Regions from separate parts of the Kocuria oceani genome, predicted to be linked through region 1. Evidence: predicted binding sites of a transcription regulator. Region 1 holds the regulator's gene; the other holds the start of a gene.
The links. The regulator HspR, encoded in region 1, represses chaperone genes until heat shock. The targets are predictions, from matches to a motif close to AAGTTGAGTCNNNNNGACTCAACTT.

Region 1 (8,936 bases):
CAGGGACAGCTCGGTCCCGAAACGCACCACGTAGTACGCCTCGAAGCGGTAGGGGAACTGCTCGCGGTGGGCCGGATCGGTGACGTCCTCGTCGGTGAGCCGGTAGACGACCACGGCCTCGTGGTCGGAGGACTCCCGCGACTCGACGTGCCACGGGAGCGTGCGCGCGAAGCCGTGCTTCGGCGCACGGCCGCCCGCGGCCCCGTCGGCGAACCACGGGAAGCAGATCGGGACGCCGCCGCGCACCGGGGTGCCTGTCTCCAGTGCCGTGCTCGGGGACAGCCACAGCACCGGTGCCTGCCCACGGGGGATCCAGTCGGTCACGTGGGCGCCCTGGTCGTAGACCGCGCCGGTGGCGGCCGCGCAGGAGAACGGGCGAGGGTCGGGAAGTCGGCTCATGCCCTCAGGCTAGACCGAGGGCCCGACCCCCGTCAGGACGTCGGGCCCTCGGGCGCCGGCGTGCCGGGCGCCGGTGCGTCAGACGCCGGTGCGCTCGTAGGAGTCGATCGCGCCGGGACGGCCCTCCATGAACGCGTCGATCTGCTGCCGGTTCGCCCGCAGCTGCGGGTCGTGGTCCAGGTAGTGCTTGGTCTCCCGGGCGATCAGGCCGGACAGGATGAGCAGGCCCACCAGGTTGGGGATCGCCATCAGCCCGTTCATGACGTCGGCGAAGTTCCACACCACGGCCAGCGGCACCGTGCAGCCGACGAAGACCACCGCGGAGAACACCAGGCGGTAGGGCATCACCGCGGCGACGCCGAAGAGCCGCTCCATGCAGCGCTCGCCGTAGTACGCCCAGCCGAGGATCGTGGAGTAGGCGAACAGGACCAGGCCGACGGTGACCACGATGTGCCCCCACTGCCCGGGCAGGCCCTGGCTGAACGCGTCGCCGGTCATGGTGGCGGCGAAGTCCGCGCCCTGCTCCCACACCCCCGTGGTGATGAGCACGAGACCGGTGCAGGTGACCACGATGATGGTGTCGATGAAGGTCTGCGTCATGGACACCAGACCCTGCCGGACCGGGTGGGTGGTCCGGGCGGCCGCCGCGGCGATCGCGGCCGAGCCCATGCCGGACTCGTTCGAGAAGATGCCGCGGGCCACGCCCATCTGCACGGCCAGCATGATGGCCGACCCGGCGAAGCCGCCGACCGCCGCCGTGCCGGTGAAGGCGTCCGTGAAGATCAGGACGACGGCCTGCGGGATGGCGGCGACGTTCACGATCAGGATGAAGAGCGCGCCCAGCACGTAGAACAGGATCATGAACGGCACGAACCCCGCCGTCACCTTGCCGATGGACTTGATGCCGCCCACGAGCACGGCCAGGGTCAGGGCCGCGAGCACCACGCCGGTGATCCAGGTCGGCACGCCGAAGGAGCTCTCGACGTTGGAGGCGATCGAGTTGCCCTGCGTCATGTTGCCGATCCCGAACGCGGCCAGGGCGGCGGCGATCGCGAAGAAGATCGCCAGGAACTTGCCGAACCCGGAGCGGATGCCCCGCTCCAGGTAGTACTGGGGGCCGCCGGAGATCTCACCCTTGGCGTCCTTGGTGCGGAACCGCACGGCCAGGAAGGCCTCGGAGTACTTGGACGCCATGCCGAGCAGGCCGGTGACCCACATCCAGAACAGCGCGCCGGGGCCGCCGATCGAGATGGCGGTGGCCACGCCCACGATGTTGCCGGTGCCCACGGTCGCCGCGAGCGCCGTGGTCAGCGCCTGGAACTGGGAGACGTCGCCGCCGTGGGCGTCCTCGTCCTTGCGCTCGAACAGCGCCAGGCGCAGCGCGGATCCGAGCCGTTGGAACTGCAGCCCGCCCAGCCGGACCGTGAGGTACAGGCCGGTGAGGAGCAGCAGAGGGATGAGGACGTACGGCCCCCAGATGATGCCGCCCAGCGTGCCGAGGGCAGTCTCGATGGATTGGAGCATGTGTTCTCCCGTGGGTGTCGGGTGGGTGGTCGAGCGGAGACCGGTCGAGGGTGTGATCTCCGTCTCTGCAGGAGGCATCTAATCACAGGTCCGGCGGTCCGCAGGTCAAGGGCCGGAAGGCCGGCTGCCGGTCACGGATCCGGAGGCCCTCCGCCATGTGGTCCCGGCCCGCCTCTCCCCGGAAACGGGCCGGAGGAGGGGCTCGGTGCTCCCGGCGGCCGGCGGGAGCACCGAGCCGCGAGCAGCACGGCACCCACGGCCAGCAGGGAGCACACCGCCATGGACACGGCCATGGGCACCGCGCTGTGCTGCCCGGCCAGACCGGTCAGCGGGCTCACGAGACCGCCGATGAGGAACTGGACCAGCCCGAGCACCGCCGAGCCGGCGCCCGCCCGGCCGGGCACCCGCGACTGGGCCAGCGCCACGGCGTTGCCGAGGATGAACCCGATGCAGGTCTGGCTCACGAACAGGTGGGCCAGCGTGGTCCACCCGGTGATGCCCGCGAGGACCAGGACGAGCCCCACCACGTTGACCGTTCCCATGACCACGAGGGCGGTGCGCAGGACCGGCCCGGGCTCCGTCCTGCCGACGAGCCGGGTGTTGACGAGGGCCCCCAGGATCGAGCCGCAGGCGTTGACCGCGAAGATCACGGAGTAGCCCAGCGCCGAGTAGCCGAGCACGTTCTGCACCACGAAAGAGGAGGCGGAGATGTAGGAGAACAGCGCCCCGAACGCCGCTCCGAAGGCCAGCGCGTAGCCCATGAAGGACGGGGTGCGCAGCACGCGCCAGGAGCCGCCGACGACGGCCCCGACGCCGCCTCGGTGCCGCCGGTGCGGCGGCAGGGTCTCCGGGACCACGAGGACCGAGCACGCGAGCATCAGCAGCCCGAACGCGGCGAGCGCCCAGAACACGGTCTGCCACGGAGCCACGGTGGCGATCACCCCGCCCAGCAGAGGGGCCACGACCGGGGCCAGGGAGGTGATGGTGGCGAGCACCGAGAAGAGCTGGGCGGCCCGGCGTCCGGAGGCGATGTCCGAGACCACGGCCCGGGCAATCACCACGCCCGCCGCTCCGGCGGCGCCCTGCACCGCGCGCAGCGCGATCACCGTGCCGACGCCGGGTGCGAGGACCACGGCCACGGAGCTGAGCAGGAACAGCACGTTGCCGGCGACCATGAGCCGGTGCCTCCCGAGCACGTCGGAGACCGGGCCCAGCAGGAACTGCCCCAGGGCCATGCCGATCATGTAGCTGGTGAGGGTCAGCTGCACCGCGGAGGTCGAGGCGCCGAAGTGCGCGGCCATGGCCGGCATGGACGCGAGGTACATGTCCGTGGCCATGGGGCTGACCGCGCTGAGGATGCCCAGTGCCGCCACCAGCACGACCCGGTCCGCCCTGCCGCTGAGACGCAGACGGGAACGGACCGGCTGGCCGGGGGTGGGTGAGCTCATGGTGGGTCGGTCCTCGGGAAGGGGCGTGCAGGGGCGGGTGCGGGTGGTGATGGTGGGTGCGGGGGCGGAGCGGGGACGGGGCGGCGGGCGCCGCTGTGGATGCGTGGCAGGGCGCGGGTGCAGCCCGGTTCATGCTATCGGCGCCGGTGCGGCGAGAATGTCCTCATGAGACTCGCCGTGTACACCGGGGCATCCCTGGGCTCCGATCCCCTGTTCGCCGAGGCCGCCGCGGCCTTCGCCACCGAGCTCGCCCGCCGCGGGGTGGGCGTGGTCTACGGCGGCGGCCACGTGGGACTGATGGGCGTCGTCGCCGACGCCGCCCTGGCCGCCGGCGGCGAGGTGATCGGGGTGATGCCGCGCTCCCTCGTCGAGGACGAGACGGCCCACACCGGCCTGACCGAGCTGCGCGTCGTCGAGACGATGCACGAGCGCAAGGCGGAGATGGCCCGCCTCGCGGACGGGTTCGTGGCCCTGCCCGGAGGGCTCGGCACCCTGGAGGAGATCTTCGAGGCGTGGACCTGGCTGCAGGTGGGGGTGCACGCCAAGCCGGTCGGCTTCCTCGACGTCTCCGGGTTCTGGGGGCCCCTGCTGGACGCGGTCGCGGCGATGTCCGCCGCGGGGCTGGTGCGCCCGGACTACCGTGACGCCGCCGTGGTCGCCCAGGACGCGGACGAGCTGCTGGCCCGCTTCGCGGTGTGGGAGGCGCCTCGCCGGCGCTGGGCCGAACCGCTCCTGCCGGACAGCGCCACCGGACCGGTCCGGCCTGCGCCTAGGATGTAGGGCGATGACCGAGCACACTCCCTCCCCCGCCGACACCCCCGCCGAGCCGCCTGCCGACGAGGCCGCTGACGTGAGCGCCGAAGAGGGCGCCGCAGGAAGCGCCGAGACGACGTCCGAGGATCCTGCCGAGGAGGCCGCCGGAGAGCACGCCGGGGGCACCGGCCAGGGCCCCGTCCCGGCGGCCTTCCACCGCCGGCCGTACTCCTTCGTGCGCCGCGGTGACCGTCTGACCGCCCGCCGCCAGAAGGCGTGGGACGACTGGGCGCCCACGCGCGTCCTGGACGTCCCGCGCGTGCGCACCGACACCTCCGTGCACCCCGACCACGAGTTCGACGCGGCCGCGGCCTTCGGGCGCGAGGCTCCTCTGGTCGTGGAGGTCGGCTCCGGGCTGGGCGAGGCCGTCGTGCACGCCGCCGCCCAGGATCCCGCTCGCGACTACCTCGCCGTCGAGGTGTACAAGCCGGGGATCGCGGACCTGCTGCTCAAGGCGGGCCAGGCCGGCGTGGACAACGTCCGGGTGGTCCAGGCCAACGCCCCCGAGGTCCTGGAGCACATGCTGGCCCCCGCCTCGGTCGACGAGCTGTGGGTGTTCTTCCCGGACCCGTGGCACAAGACCCGCCACCACAAGCGGCGCCTCGTCTCCCCCGCCTTCGCCGATCTGGCCGCACGGGTGCTCGTCCCGGGCGGGCTGTGGCGTCTGGCCACGGACTGGCAGGAGTACGCGCTCGTGATGCGCGAGGTCCTGGACGCCGCCCCCCGGTTCGAGAACCTGCACCCGGGTCCGCTCGCCGACGACGAGCACCCGGACGTGGGCTGGGCCCCCCGCTGGGAGGGCCGGGTCCTGACGAGCTTCGAGCGCAAGGCACAGGAGGCGGGACGCGTGCCGCGCGACCTGACCTACCGCCGGCTTCCGTGAGCGTGGCAACCTCCCCGGACGGCTTCGTCGTCGTGCCCCCGGGAGATCCCCGCACGCGGCCGCTGCTGGAAGGCCTGCACCGGGAGTACGTGGCGCGCTACGGCCCGTCGATCGGCGCGGAGGAGATGGAGCACCACCCCGTCGACGAGTTCCGGCCCCCCACCGGAGGCCTCGTGCTGCTGCTCGAGGGCGGGCTGACGGTGGCCGGCGGCGCCTTCCGGCGGCACGACGACGCCACGGCCGAGCTCAAGCGCATCTGGACGGATCCCGCTCACCGCCGGCGGGGGTACTCCCGGCGGGTGCTGGCCGAGCTCGAGCGGCTCGCCGCCGCCGCCGGCTACCGGCGGATCTACCTCACCACCGGCAACCGCCAGCCCGAGGCCTCCGCCCTCTACCGGAGCACCGGGTACGTCCCGCTTCCCGGTGTCGCCCACAGCTACACGGACGGCGTGTACGACGTGGGCTTCGAGAAGCACCTGCGCTGAGCAGCTTCTGCGCGGCCCAGTACCTGCGCCGAGCAGCACCTGCGCCGAGCAGCACCTGCGCTGAGCGGCGCCGGGGCGCGGACGCACGGAGCGCCCGCCGTCCGCGCCGCCGGCGGGCGGCTCAGCGCTCCTGCTGCCGCGGCGGCCGGTAGAGCACCACGGCCTGGGAGATCTTGCGGGCCCGCGGGCGCGAGCCGCGGGCCATCCGCACCACGTCCCCGCCGATCCCGGCGGCGAAGATCCGTGAGGACTCCTCGGCCCGCTCCCGGGCCTCGTCGAGCTCCTGGGACAGCTCCGCCACCCTCGACTGCAGGGCCGCGACCTGGTTCTCCAGCTGCAGGATGCGCCGGATGCCCTCCAGGGACACGCCCTGCTGGGAGAGCACCTGGATCTGCTGCAGCTTCTCGATGTCCCGCTGGGAGTAGCGCCGCGCCCGGCCCGGAGCGCGGGAGGGCTTGACCAGCCCGAGCCGGTCGTACTGGCGCAGCGTCTGCGGATGCATCTCCGCGATCTCCGCGGCCACGGAGATCACGAAGAGCGGCTGGTCGGCGTCGAGAGCCATCTCAGACCCGTGCCTTCGTGGCCAGGCCCGCCCGAGGGTCGTCGTCGGCGGTCGCCTCCGCGAACGCGCGGACCGCGGCCTCGGCCGCCTCGTCCAGGTGGGCGGGCACGTGCACCTCCACGGTCACGATCAGGTTCCCCGTGCCCTTGGCCGTGCTGAACCCGCGGCCCTTGACGCGGAAGCGCCGGCCCGAGGAGGTCCCGGCGGGCACCTTCAGCCGCACCGTGCCGCCGTCCAGGGTGGGCACGTCCACGGTGGCGCCCAGGGCCGCCTCGGGGAAGCTGATCGGCACGGTGACCTCGACGTCGTCCGTGCCGTCCACGCGGGTGAAGAACGGGTGCGAGCCCACGTGCACGGTGACGTAGAGGTCGCCGGGTCCGCCGGGGCCGGAGTGGCCCTTGCCGGCGAGCTTCAGCTTCTGCCCGTCGCGCACCCCGGCCGGGACGCGCACCGTGGTCTCCTGGCCGTTGCCGCGGCGCAGCTTCACGGTGGTGCCCTGCACCGAGGAGCGGAACGGGATGGAGGTCTCCGTGCGGATGTCCTCCCCGCGGGCGGGCGGGGCCTGGTAGCCGGCCCCGGGGGCGCCGTAGCCGCCCGGGCCGCCGAACTGCGAGAACAGGTCCTCGAAGCCGCCGGCCCCGCCGAAGCCGGCACCGCCGGTGGAGTAGCTGGTCCGCCGGCGACGGCCACCGCCGCCGGCGCCGAAGATGTCCCCGAAAAGGTCCTCGAAGTTCGCCGAGCCGCCCGCGCCGGCCGGGCCGCCGGCCGTGAAGCGGGCACCGGAGCCCATGGCCCGGATCGCGTCGTACTGCTTGCGCTCCTCCGGGTCGGAGAGCACGGAGTTCGCCTCGGTGATGTCCTTGAATCGCTGCTCGGCCTCCGCGTCCCCGGGGTTCTGGTCGGGGTGGTACTGGCGGGCGAGCTTGCGGTAGGCCTTCTTGATGTCCGCCTCGGACGCGTCCTTGGAGACGCCGAGAATGCTGTAGAAGTCCTTGTCGATCCAGTCCTGGCTGGCCATGACGCCTCCTTTCTCTGGGGCCGGTGGGGGGTCCTGACGAGCAGCACCCGGTGGAAGTCCTGGGGTCGCCCCGGCGCGGTGCCGTGGCTGGGGGGACGGGAGGGGAGGCCCGTGGACGGGCCTCCCCTCCCGCGCCGGTCAGGCCGGGCCCGGCCTCACTCGGCGACGGCGACGGCCACCTGGGCCGGCCGCACGACGCGCTCGCCGATCCGGAAGCCGGAGCGCAGCACCATCGAGACCTGGTCGGGCTCGACCTCGCTGGTGGGCTGCTGGAGCACCGCCTCGTGGACGTTCGGGTCGAACGTCTCGCCGACCGCCCCGATGCGGGTCAGTCCCTGCCGGACGAGGATCTCCTCCAGCTTGTTCGCGATCGACGCGAACGGGCCGTCGGTGAGGTCCCCGGCCTGGCGGGCCGCGTCGATGTCGTCGAACACCGGCAGCAGGGTCTGCAGGAGGTCGCCGGTCACGAACGTGCGCAGCTGCTCCTTCTCACGGGCCGTGCGGTGCTTGAAGTTCACGAACTCGGCCTGCAGCCGGCGCAGCTCCTCGAGCCGCTCGGCGGCCAGCGCCGCGGACGGGTCCTCCTCCGCGGCCGCACCTGCGTCGGCGGAGCCGGCGTCGGTGGACTGCGGGGTCGAGAGGATGTCGTCCACGGTCAGGCCCTCCGGCCCGGCCTCCTCGGGGGAGCCGGGACCGGAGTCCTGCGCGGCCTGCTCGTCGGGGTTCCCGGCGGAGTTCTCGAAAGCGTTCTCCGCCGGGTTCTCGTCGGGTCCTGGCGTGGGATCGGGCATGCTCACTTCTTCTCGTTCTCGTCGTCGACGACCTCGGCGTCGACGATGTCCTCGTCGCCTGCCGCGCCGGTGGCGCCGGCGCCGGGGGCGCCCTCGGCGCCGTCGGCCTGCGCCTGCGCGTAGAGGGCCTCGCCGAGCTTGGTCTGGGACTGCTGGAGCTTGTCGTAGGCCGACTTCACGGCCGCCTCGTCCTCACCCTCGAGCGCCTGCTTCAGGGCGTCGACGTCGGCCTGAACCTCGGACTTCACGTCCTCGGGCAGCTTCTCGTCGTTGTCCTTCAGCAGCTTGTCCACGGAGTACGCCTGCTGCTCCGCGTTGTTGCGCAGGTCGGCGGCCTCCCGGCGCACCCGGTCCGCCTCGGCGTTGGCCTCGGCGTCCTTGACCATGCGGTCGATGTCCTCCTTGGAGAGGGAGGACCCACCCGTGATGGTCATCGACTGCTCGGTGCCCGTGCCCTTGTCCTTGGCGGAGACGTGGACGATGCCGTTGGCGTCGATGTCGAAGGTGACCTCGATCTGCGGCATCCCGCGCGGGGCGGGGGCGATGCCGGTCAGCTCGAAGGTGCCCAGGTTCTTGTTGTCCCGGGTGAACTGGCGCTCTCCCTGGAAGACCTGGATGGACACGGAGGGCTGGTTGTCCTCGGCGGTGGTGAAGGTCTCGGACCGCTTCGTGGGGATGGCCGTGTTGCGCTCGATGAGCTTGGTCATCACGCCGCCCTTGGTCTCGATGCCCAGCGACAGCGGGGTCACGTCGATCAGCAGCACGTCCTTGCGGTCGCCCTTGAGCACACCGGCCTGGATCGCGGCGCCGACGGCGACGACCTCGTCCGGGTTCACGCCCTTGTTCGGCTCCTGGCCGGCCAGGCGCTGCACGGTCTCGGCGACCGCGGGCATGCGGGTCGAGCCGCCCACGAGGACCACGTGGTCGATGTCGGACACGGAGATGCCGGCCTCGGCGATGACGTCCTTGAACGGCTTCTCGGTGCGCTCGAGCAGGTCCCGGGTCAGCTCCTC
Region 2 (8,936 bases), on a different contig from region 1:
CTGGCTGTTCCGGCACAGCGCCCACATCTTCCACCACATGGTCGAGCACCAGCGCGAGGAGCTCTCCGCCCGCTTCGGCCTCTCGGCGGAGGAGGTGGGGACCTGGCAGCGGATGTCCGAGCGGATGTTCGTGCCGTTCAACAAGGACGGCACCATCAGCCAGTTCCACGGCTACGACGACCTCGACGAGCTGGACTGGGAGTTCTACCGGGCCAAGTACCGCAACATCGGCCGCCTCGACCTCCTGCTGGAGAACGAGGGCGACATGACCAACAACTACAAGCTGGCCAAGCAGGCGGACACGATCATGCTCGTCTACCTCTTCGGCCCCGACGGCCTCGTGGAGGAGCTCGGACGGATGGGCTACGAGGTGGACCACGCCGCGATCGAGCGCACCGTGGACTTCTACATCGCGCGGTCCTCGCACGGCTCGTCCCTCTCCCGGGTGGTCAACGCCTCGGTGCTCGCCTGGCTGAACCCGGACCGGTCCTGGTCGGCCTTCCAGGACGCGCTGCTGATCGACCTGGACGACACCCAGGGCGGGACCACGGGCGAGGGGATCCACCTCGGCGCGATGGCCGGCTCCGTGGACGTCGTCACCCGGGCCTACGCGGGCCTGCGCGTGCGCGGGGAGTGGCTGGAGTTCGACCCCGCGCTGCCCAGCCAGCTGGAGCGGGTCAAGTTCACCGTCCTCTACCGGGGCCAGGTGATCCGCGTCTGCATCGACCACCACGTGCTCGAGCTCGAGGGCACCTCGCGGCGGGCCGGCAGCGTCACCATCCACGTGCACGGGGCCGAGTACGTGCTCAAGGGCGGGCAGAAGATCCGGGTCGCGATCCAGCAGCGCCACCCGCTGGGCACGGTCCCGGCGGCGTCGCGGCACGCCTGAGCCGGACCGGCCGCCGCGGGATCCCCGGCGGCGGCCGCTACGCTGGGGCCATGCAGCGCCCCGCCCCGACCGGCCTGGTCCTCCCGCACGCCGGGCACACGCCCCGGATCGCCGCCTCCGCCTTCGTGGCGCCGACCGCGACCGTGGTCGGCGACGTGGAGCTGGGCCCGGACTCCGGCGTCTTCTACGGTGCCACGGTGCGCGGGGACCGTTCCCCGGTGCGGCTGGGTGCGGGCTCGAACCTGCAGGACAACGTGGTGGTCCACTCCGATCCCGGCCACCCCTGCACGATCGGGGCCGGCGTGAGCGTGGGCCACGGTGCCGTGGTCCACGGCTGCACCGTGGAGGACGAGGTCCTGGTGGGGATGAACGCGACCGTCCTCAACGGGGCCGTGATCGGCTCCGGGTCCCTGGTCGCCGCCGGCGCCGTGGTCCTCGAGGGCACCGTGGTGCCGCCGGGCTCGCTCGTGGCCGGGGTCCCCGCCAAGGTCCGGCGCGAGCTCACCGGGCCGGAGCGGGAGAAGGTGCGCGCCAACGCCCGGACCTACGTGCAGCTCTCCGCCGAGCACCGACAGCTGAACGCCTGAGCCCGGACGCCGGCCGCCCGGTCACTGCGCCGCCCGGTCACTGCGCCGCCAGGGTGCGCGCGTAGTCCAGGTAGGCGTCGTGGTCGAATCCGGGCAGCAGGCACGACTGCACCACGTAGCCCTGCAGCACCGAGAGGATGGCCTGGGCGAACATCGCGACCCACTCCCGGGAGCGGTCCGGGCCCAGGCCGAGCTCCTCGGCGGCCCACCGGCCGTAGCGCTCCTCGACCTGCTCGCGCACCCGGGCGAGGTGCTCGCCGGCCACCGCGGCCAGGGCCGGTTCGCTCACGGCCTCGCCCCACGTGATCAGCAGCAGCCGCGTGGCCGCCGGGTCCGCGGCGAGCCGCTCCAGCAGCTCCGCCACCCACCCGGCCGGGTCCCCGCCGGTGGCGCCCGCCGACCGCCCGGACCCCTCCCCCGCCGCGGCCCGGGCCGTGCCCTCGTCCCCGGCCGGTGCCGGATCCTCGTCCGCCGTCAGGACGCGGTCCAGAGCCGCCCGCGCGGACGCGACCACGAGTTCGTGCTTGGACGGGAAGTGGTTGTACAGCGCCCCCGCGGACAGGCCCGTCGCGGCGATGATCCGGTGCATCGAGGCCCCGCCGAAGCCGTGCTCCAGGAAGCAGCGGCTGGCGGCCGCGACGATCTCGCGGCGGCGTTCGTCCTTGTACTGCTGGCTGACCCGGGGCACGCCGCCAGTGTAGGCGACGAACGGTCGTTCGGTTCGGTGCCGGGGCCCGTCCCTCCGGGCGAGGCGTGGCAGAATGCGCCCATGCCTGCCACCCCCCTCCCGCCCTTCGTCGACGCCGCCCTCGACGCGGCCCACCTGGACGCCCCGCTCACGCCGACCGGCCGCACGCTCGGCTGGGGCGTGGTCAGCACGGCCGACATCGCCGAGAAGGTGGTCCCGGACATCGCCGCCCTGCCCGACGCCCGGCTCGTCGCCGTGAGCTCCCGCGACCAGCACCGCGCCGAGGACTTCGCCCGCCGGCACGGGGTGGAGCGGGCGTACGGGAACACCGCCGGGAGCACGGGCCTGGAGCGCCTCGCGGCCGACCCGGACGTGGAGGTGGTCTACGTCGCCACGCCGCACGGCTACCACCACCGGGACGTGTCCGCGCTGCTGCGCGCGGGCAAGCACGTGGTGTGCGAGAAGGCCCTGGCGATGACCGCCGCAGAGGTCCGCGACCTCCTGGGGCTGGCGCGCGCGCACGGGGTGTTCCTCATGGAGGCCGTCTGGACCCGGATGACCCCCGGCTTCCGCACGGCGATGCACTGGATCCGGGCGGGGCGGCTGGGCCGGGTCCGCTCGGTCGAGGCCTCGATCGGCACCCACCGCCCGGTGGACCCCGACCACCGGCTCTTCCGCAACGCCGACGGCGGCGGGGTGCTGCTGGACATGATGGTCTATCCGCTGACCTGGACCGGGGCCGTGCTGGGCGCCCCGGAGAGCTGGACGGCGCGGGCCGAGCTGGGCGCCACGGCCGTGGACCTGGACACCGCCCTGACCCTGGACTTCGGGCACGGCCGGGGCCATGTGAGCGGCACCCTCTCCAGCACCGTGCCGCACCAGGTCACCGTCAGCGGCACGCACGGCTGGCTGCGCGTGGACGGGCGGATCAACTGCCCCACGACCCTGGTGCTGCAGAGCGCCGACGGCGCGCGCGGAGGTGCCGCCCCGGTCGTGGAGCAGGTGGAGGTGACCGGGGCCGGGTACGTCTACGAGATGCGCGAGGCCACCCGCTGCATCCAGCAGGGGCTGCCGGAGTCCCCCGTGATGCCGTGGGCGGACTCCCTCGAGCTTGTCGAGCTCTTCGACCGGGTCCGGGAACGGATCGGGGTGGACTACCCGAACGACCGCCGCTGAGGGCCGCACCACCCCGCCGGCATCCGGGTTCGCCCTGGGCGATCGGCCGCGCCAACCGTTGAACCTCGCCCCGCGACGGCGCTATCATCGAGCACAGTTGAGCCGATATGACTCAACTAAATGTCAAGGGCACTGCTCATGGAGTTGAGGAGATGATGGACGTGGCCACGATGTTCACGCCGTTCAACGATTTCGACCGCCTCGCCGCCTCGCTGTTCGCCCGCCAGGGCCTGCGGGAGATGCCGATGGACCTCTACCGGGACGGCGACCGCTACATCCTGCGGGCCGACCTGCCCGGCATCGACCCGGACAGCGTCGACGTCGACGTCGACGGTCAGCTGCTGACCATCCGGGCCGAGCGGAAGCTGCCCGAGGTCCAGGACGTCCAGTGGATCACCCGGGAGCGGCAGAGCTCCTCGTTCGTCCGCCAGCTCAACCTCGGCCAGGGCATCGACATCCAGAACATCGCCGCGAGCTACGACAACGGCGTGCTCACGGTGACCATCCCGGTGTCCGCCCAGGCCAAGCCGCGCAAGATCCAGGTGGTCTCCGGCCAGGGCGAGCAGCAGGCCCTGGACGAGGGGCAGGAGGGCGACCGGGTGATCGGCGAGGGCGAGCTCGTCAACGGCACCCGCTCCACGCAGTCCACCGAGGGCTGATCCCGCCGGCGCCCCGGCACCGCCGCGGCCACGGGCCCGTTCCCCCCGGGGAGCGGGCCCGTGGCCGTGCCCGGGAGCGCCCTCGGGCGGGCGCCGGTCAACGGGGCGGGCGCGGGCTCGGGTATCTTGGCACCAGGACACACCGACCCGCATCCGTCGACAGACATGGGAGACAGCCCGCACATGGCCAAGATCATCTACACCCGCACCGACGAGGCGCCCCTGCTCGCCACCTACTCCTTCAAGCCGGTCATCGAGGCCTACGCCTCGACCGCCGGCGTCGAGGTCGAGACCCGGGACATCTCCCTGGCCGGGCGCATCCTCGCGGCCTTCAGCGACCGGCTGCCCCAGGAGCAGCGGGTCGACGACGCCCTCGCCGAGCTCGGCGACCTGGCGAAGAAGCCCGAGGCCAACATCATCAAGCTGCCGAACATCTCCGCCTCCGTCCCGCAGCTCAAGGCCGCGGTGAAGGAGCTGCAGGAACAGGGCGTCGCCCTGCCGGACTACCCGGACGAGCCGGAGACCGACGAGCAGAAGGACACCCGCGCCCGCTACGACAAGATCAAGGGCTCCGCCGTGAACCCGGTCCTGCGCGAGGGCAACTCCGACCGCCGCGCCCCCGCCTCGGTGAAGAACTACGCCCGCAAGAACCCGCACCGGATGGGCGAGTGGTCCGCGGACTCCCGGACCAACGTGGCCACCATGGCCGCGGACGACTTCCGCGACAACGAGAAGTCCGTGGTCATGGACTCCGAGGACACCCTCCAGATCCGCCTGGTCGGCGAGGACGGCAGCACCACGGTGCTCAAGGAGTCCGTGCCCGTGCTCGCCGGCGAGGTCGTCGACGCCACGGTGATGCGGGCCGCCGCCCTGGACGCGTTCCTCGCCGAGCAGGTCGAGCGCGCCAAGCGGGAGGGCGTCCTGTTCTCGGTGCACCTGAAGGCCACCATGATGAAGGTCTCCGACCCGATCATCTTCGGCCACGTCATCAAGGCGTTCTTCCCGGAGCTCTTCGCCGCCCACGGCGCCACCCTGGAGCAGGCCGGCCTCTCCCCCGCCAACGGCCTGGCCGCGATCCTCAACGGCCTCGATGCGCTCCCGGCCGAGGTCCGCGACGAGGTCCGGGCCGCGATCGACAAGGGCCTGGCCGACGGCCCGGCGCTGGCGATGGTGAACTCCGACAAGGGCATCAGCAACCTGCACGTGCCCTCGGACGTCATCGTGGACGCCTCGATGCCGGCCATGATCCGCACCTCCGGGCACATGTGGGGCCCGGACGGCGAGGAGGCCGACACCCTGGCGGTGCTGCCGGACAGCTCCTACGCCGGGATCTACCAGGCCGTGATCGACGACTGCCGCGCCCACGGCGCGTTCGACCCGCGGACCATGGGCTCCGTCCCGAACGTGGGCCTCATGGCGATGAAGGCCGAGGAGTACGGCTCCCACGACAAGACCTTCGAGATCCCCGCGAAGGGCAGCGTCCAGCTCGTCGACTCCTCCGGCACCGTGCTGATCGAGCACGAGGTCTTCCCCGGCGACATCTGGCGCGCCTGCCAGACCAAGGACGTCGCGATCCGGGACTGGGTGAAGCTGGCCGTGACCCGCGCCCGGGCCTCCGCGACGCCGGCGGTGTTCTGGCTGGACCGCACCCGCGCCCACGACACCAACCTCATCGCCAAGGTCGAGCAGTACCTCGCGGAGCACGACACCGAGGGCCTGCAGCTCGAGATCATGTCCCCCATGGAGGCCACCGCGTTCTCCATCGACCGGATCCGCCGCGGTGAGGACACGATCTCCGTCACCGGCAACGTGCTGCGCGACTACCTGACCGACCTGTTCCCGATCCTCGAGCTGGGCACCTCCGCGAAGATGCTCTCCGTGGTCCCGCTGATCAACGGCGGCGGCCTCTTCGAGACCGGCGCCGGCGGGTCCGCGCCCAAGCACGTCCAGCAGCTGGTCGAGGAGAACCACCTGCGCTGGGACAGCCTCGGCGAGTTCCTGGCCCTGGCCGCGAGCCTGGAGCACCTGGCCTCCACGGCGGACAACGCCCGCGCCCGCATCCTCGGCGCGTGCCTCGACCGTGCCACCGGCACCTTCCTGGAGGAGAACAAGTCCCCCAGCCGGAAGGTCGGGGAGATCGACAACCGCGGCAGCCACTTCTACCTGGCCCTGTACTGGGCCCAGGAGCTGGCCCGCCAGGACGAGGACACCGAGCTGGCCCAGGCCTTCACCTCCGTGGCGGAGCAGCTGGCCGCCCACGAGGACGCGATCAACGAGGAGCTGCTCTCCGTGCAGGGCAGCCCGGCGGACATCGGGGGCTACTACCGCCCCGACGACGCCAAGACGTTCGCGGTGATGCGCCCCTCGGAGACCTTCAACCGGGTGCTCGCCTCGCTGTCCGTGTGAGTCGACCCCGTGCGGGTCGCGCCGCCCGGCGCGACCCGCACGCACGGCAACGGCCGCATCCCCCTCGGGGGTGCGGCCGTTGCCGTGCGCGGCGCCGCAGCCGCGCCGGGGAGCGGGTCAGTGGAAGAAGTGCCGCGCCCCGGTGAAGTACATGGTCACGCCGGCGGCCTCGGCCGCGGCCACGACCTCCTCGTCCCGGATCGAGCCGCCGGGCTGGACGACGGCGCGCACGCCCGCGTCGAGCAGCACCTGCAGCCCGTCCGCGAACGGGAAGAACGCGTCCGACGCCGCCACGGACCCCCGCGCGCGCTCGGCCCCGTCCTCCCCCAGCCCGTCGGCCCGCTCCACGGAGAGCCGGCAGGAGTCCACGCGGTTGACCTGGCCCATGCCGATGCCCACCGAGGCGCCCTGGTCGGCGAGCAGGATCGCGTTGGACTTCACGGCCCGCAGCGCCTTCCACGCGAAGGCGAGGTCGGCCAGCGTCCGCTCGTCGGCCGGCGCCCCGGCGGCGAGGGTCCAGGAGGCGGGGTCGTCACCGGCGGCGTCGAGCCGGTCGGCGACCTGGAAGAGGGCCCCGCCGGAGACCTGCCGGTACTCGAGGGCGTCGCGGGCGAAGCCCTCGGGCAGCTCCAGCAGGCGGATGTTCTTCTTCTCCTGCAGGAGCTCCAGGGCCTCCGGCTCGAAGCCGGGGGCCACGACGACCTCCGTGAAGATGTCCTTGACCGTCTCCGCCATGGCCCGGGTGACGGTCCGGTTCGCGGCGATCACCCCGCCGTAGGCGGAGAGCGGGTCGCACGCGTGGGCCTTGCGGTGGGCATCGGCGATCGGGTCCTCGGCGCCGGGGGTGGCCACGGCGATGCCGCACGGGTTGTTGTGCTTGACCACGGCCACGGCCGGCTCGTCGAAGTCGTAGGCGGCGCGCAGGGCGGCGTCGGCGTCCACGTAGTTGTTGTAGGACATCTCCTTGCCGTGCAGCTGGTCCGCCTGGGCGATGCCGGGGGCGGCCGCCTCGTCGACGTACAGGGCGCCCTTCTGGTGCGGGTTCTCGCCGTAGCGCAGGGAGGCGGAGCGCTGGAAGGCCAGCCCCGCGTAGGGCGGCCAGAAGTTGGCGTCCTCGTCCTGCTCGAACTGCTGGGCCGTCCACGTGGCCACGGCCGTGTCGTAGGCCGCGGTGTGGGCGAAGGCCGCGGCGGCCAGCCGGCGCCGGGCCGCGAGGTCGAAGCCTCCGGCGCCGGCGGCCTCGACCACCGCGCCGTAGGAGGCGGGGTCCACCACCACGGACACGGCCGCGTGGTTCTTCGCGGCCGCGCGCACCATGGAGGGGCCCCCGATGTCGATCTGCTCGACCACCTCGTCCTGGCCGGCGCCGGAGCGCACGGTGTCCACGAACGGATAGAGGTTCACGACCACGAGGTCGAACGGCTCGATCTCCAGCTCCGCGAGCTGGTCCACGTGCTCCTGCTTGCGGCGGTCCGCGAGGATCCCGGCGTGCACGCGCGGGTGCAGGGTCTTCACCCGCCCGTCCAGGCACTCCTGGAAGCCGGTGATCTCGGAGACCTCGGTCACCGGGACCCCCGCCTCCGCGATCCGCCGCGCGGTGGAGCCGGTGGAGACGATGGCCACCCCGGCCTCGTGCAGACCGCGGGCCAGGTCGTCCAGCCCGGTCTTGTCGTAGACGGACAGCAGCGCCCGTCGGATGGGCACGCGGTCAAGTCGGATGGGGCTCACAGGTTCTCCAAGCGTCGGGGTCGGGGCTGCCGGCGGAAACCGCCGGAGACCATTTTACGGACCCGCGCCGCCACGCCCCTGCGTGCGCCCGGACCACCGGGCGGGCGGGCGTCCGGACCGGGGCCGGGGGGAGGGCCCCCACCCCGTCCGCGGGACCCCGGCGGGCTCAGCGGGCCGGGACGGAACGGGCGAGCAGGCCGAGGGCGTCCACGAGCAGCTCCCGTTCGGCGGCCTTGATCCGCTCGTGCAGCTGCGCCTCGGTGTCCTCCTCCCGCACCGGCACCGCCGCCTGGGCGAGGATCGGGCCGGCGTCGACGTCGGCCACGACCTCGTGGACGGTGACCCCGGTGACCTTGACCCCGTGGGCGAGGGCGTCCCGGACCGCGTGCGCGCCGGGGAAGGAGGGCAGCAGGGACGGGTGGGTGTTGACGATCCGTCCGCGGAACGCCTCCACGAACTCGGCGTCCACGATCCGCATGAACCCGGCGAAGAGCACCCGGTCGGGGGCGTGGGCGGCGACCGCCTCCTGCAGGGCCCGGTTCCACCGCGTCCGGTCCGGGTGGTCCGCGGGCCGGACGAGGAAGGTGGTGATCCCAGCCGCCTCCGCGCGCTCGAGCCCGAGGCAGGGCTTGTCCGCCCCCACGGCGGCGACCTCGACTTCGATCCGGCCCGCGCCCACGGCGTCGAGGACCGCCTGCAGATTGGTGCCGGACCCGGAGACCATGACCACGATGCGCATGCGGCCGAGTCTAGTCGGGCGGCGCGGGCCGGTCCGCGCGGTGCCCTAGAGTGAGGAGCATGAC

Region 2: PU704_RS11620 (Hsp20/alpha crystallin family protein) is a predicted target of HspR. The motif match lies at 3,435-3,459, and genes of this name have one in related genera.

What each region holds. Positions count from the first base shown of each region.
Region 1 is NZ_JARAMH010000004.1:110,784-119,719, reverse strand. It holds gene PU704_RS05885 (D-hexose-6-phosphate mutarotase) at 1-399, opposite strand, end outside; gene PU704_RS05880 (alanine/glycine:cation symporter family protein) at 478-1,923, opposite strand; gene PU704_RS05875 (multidrug effflux MFS transporter) at 2,055-3,371, opposite strand; gene PU704_RS05870 (LOG family protein) at 3,537-4,151, shown strand; gene trmB (tRNA (guanosine(46)-N7)-methyltransferase TrmB) at 4,156-5,067, shown strand; gene PU704_RS05860 (GNAT family N-acetyltransferase) at 5,064-5,552, shown strand; gene PU704_RS05855 (heat shock protein transcriptional repressor HspR) at 5,674-6,114, opposite strand; gene PU704_RS05850 (DnaJ C-terminal domain-containing protein) at 6,116-7,132, opposite strand; gene PU704_RS05845 (nucleotide exchange factor GrpE) at 7,288-7,923, opposite strand; gene dnaK (molecular chaperone DnaK) at 7,926-8,936, opposite strand, start outside.
Region 2 is NZ_JARAMH010000009.1:70,083-79,018, reverse strand. It holds gene PU704_RS11640 (beta-phosphoglucomutase family hydrolase) at 1-889, shown strand, start outside; gene PU704_RS11635 (gamma carbonic anhydrase family protein) at 940-1,476, shown strand; gene PU704_RS11630 (TetR/AcrR family transcriptional regulator) at 1,514-2,164, opposite strand; gene PU704_RS11625 (Gfo/Idh/MocA family protein) at 2,246-3,340, shown strand; gene PU704_RS11620 (Hsp20/alpha crystallin family protein) at 3,496-3,999, shown strand; gene PU704_RS11615 (NADP-dependent isocitrate dehydrogenase) at 4,183-6,405, shown strand; gene purH (bifunctional phosphoribosylaminoimidazolecarboxamide formyltransferase/IMP cyclohydrolase) at 6,523-8,133, opposite strand; gene purN (phosphoribosylglycinamide formyltransferase) at 8,300-8,872, opposite strand; gene PU704_RS11600 (hypothetical protein) at 8,932-8,936, shown strand, end outside.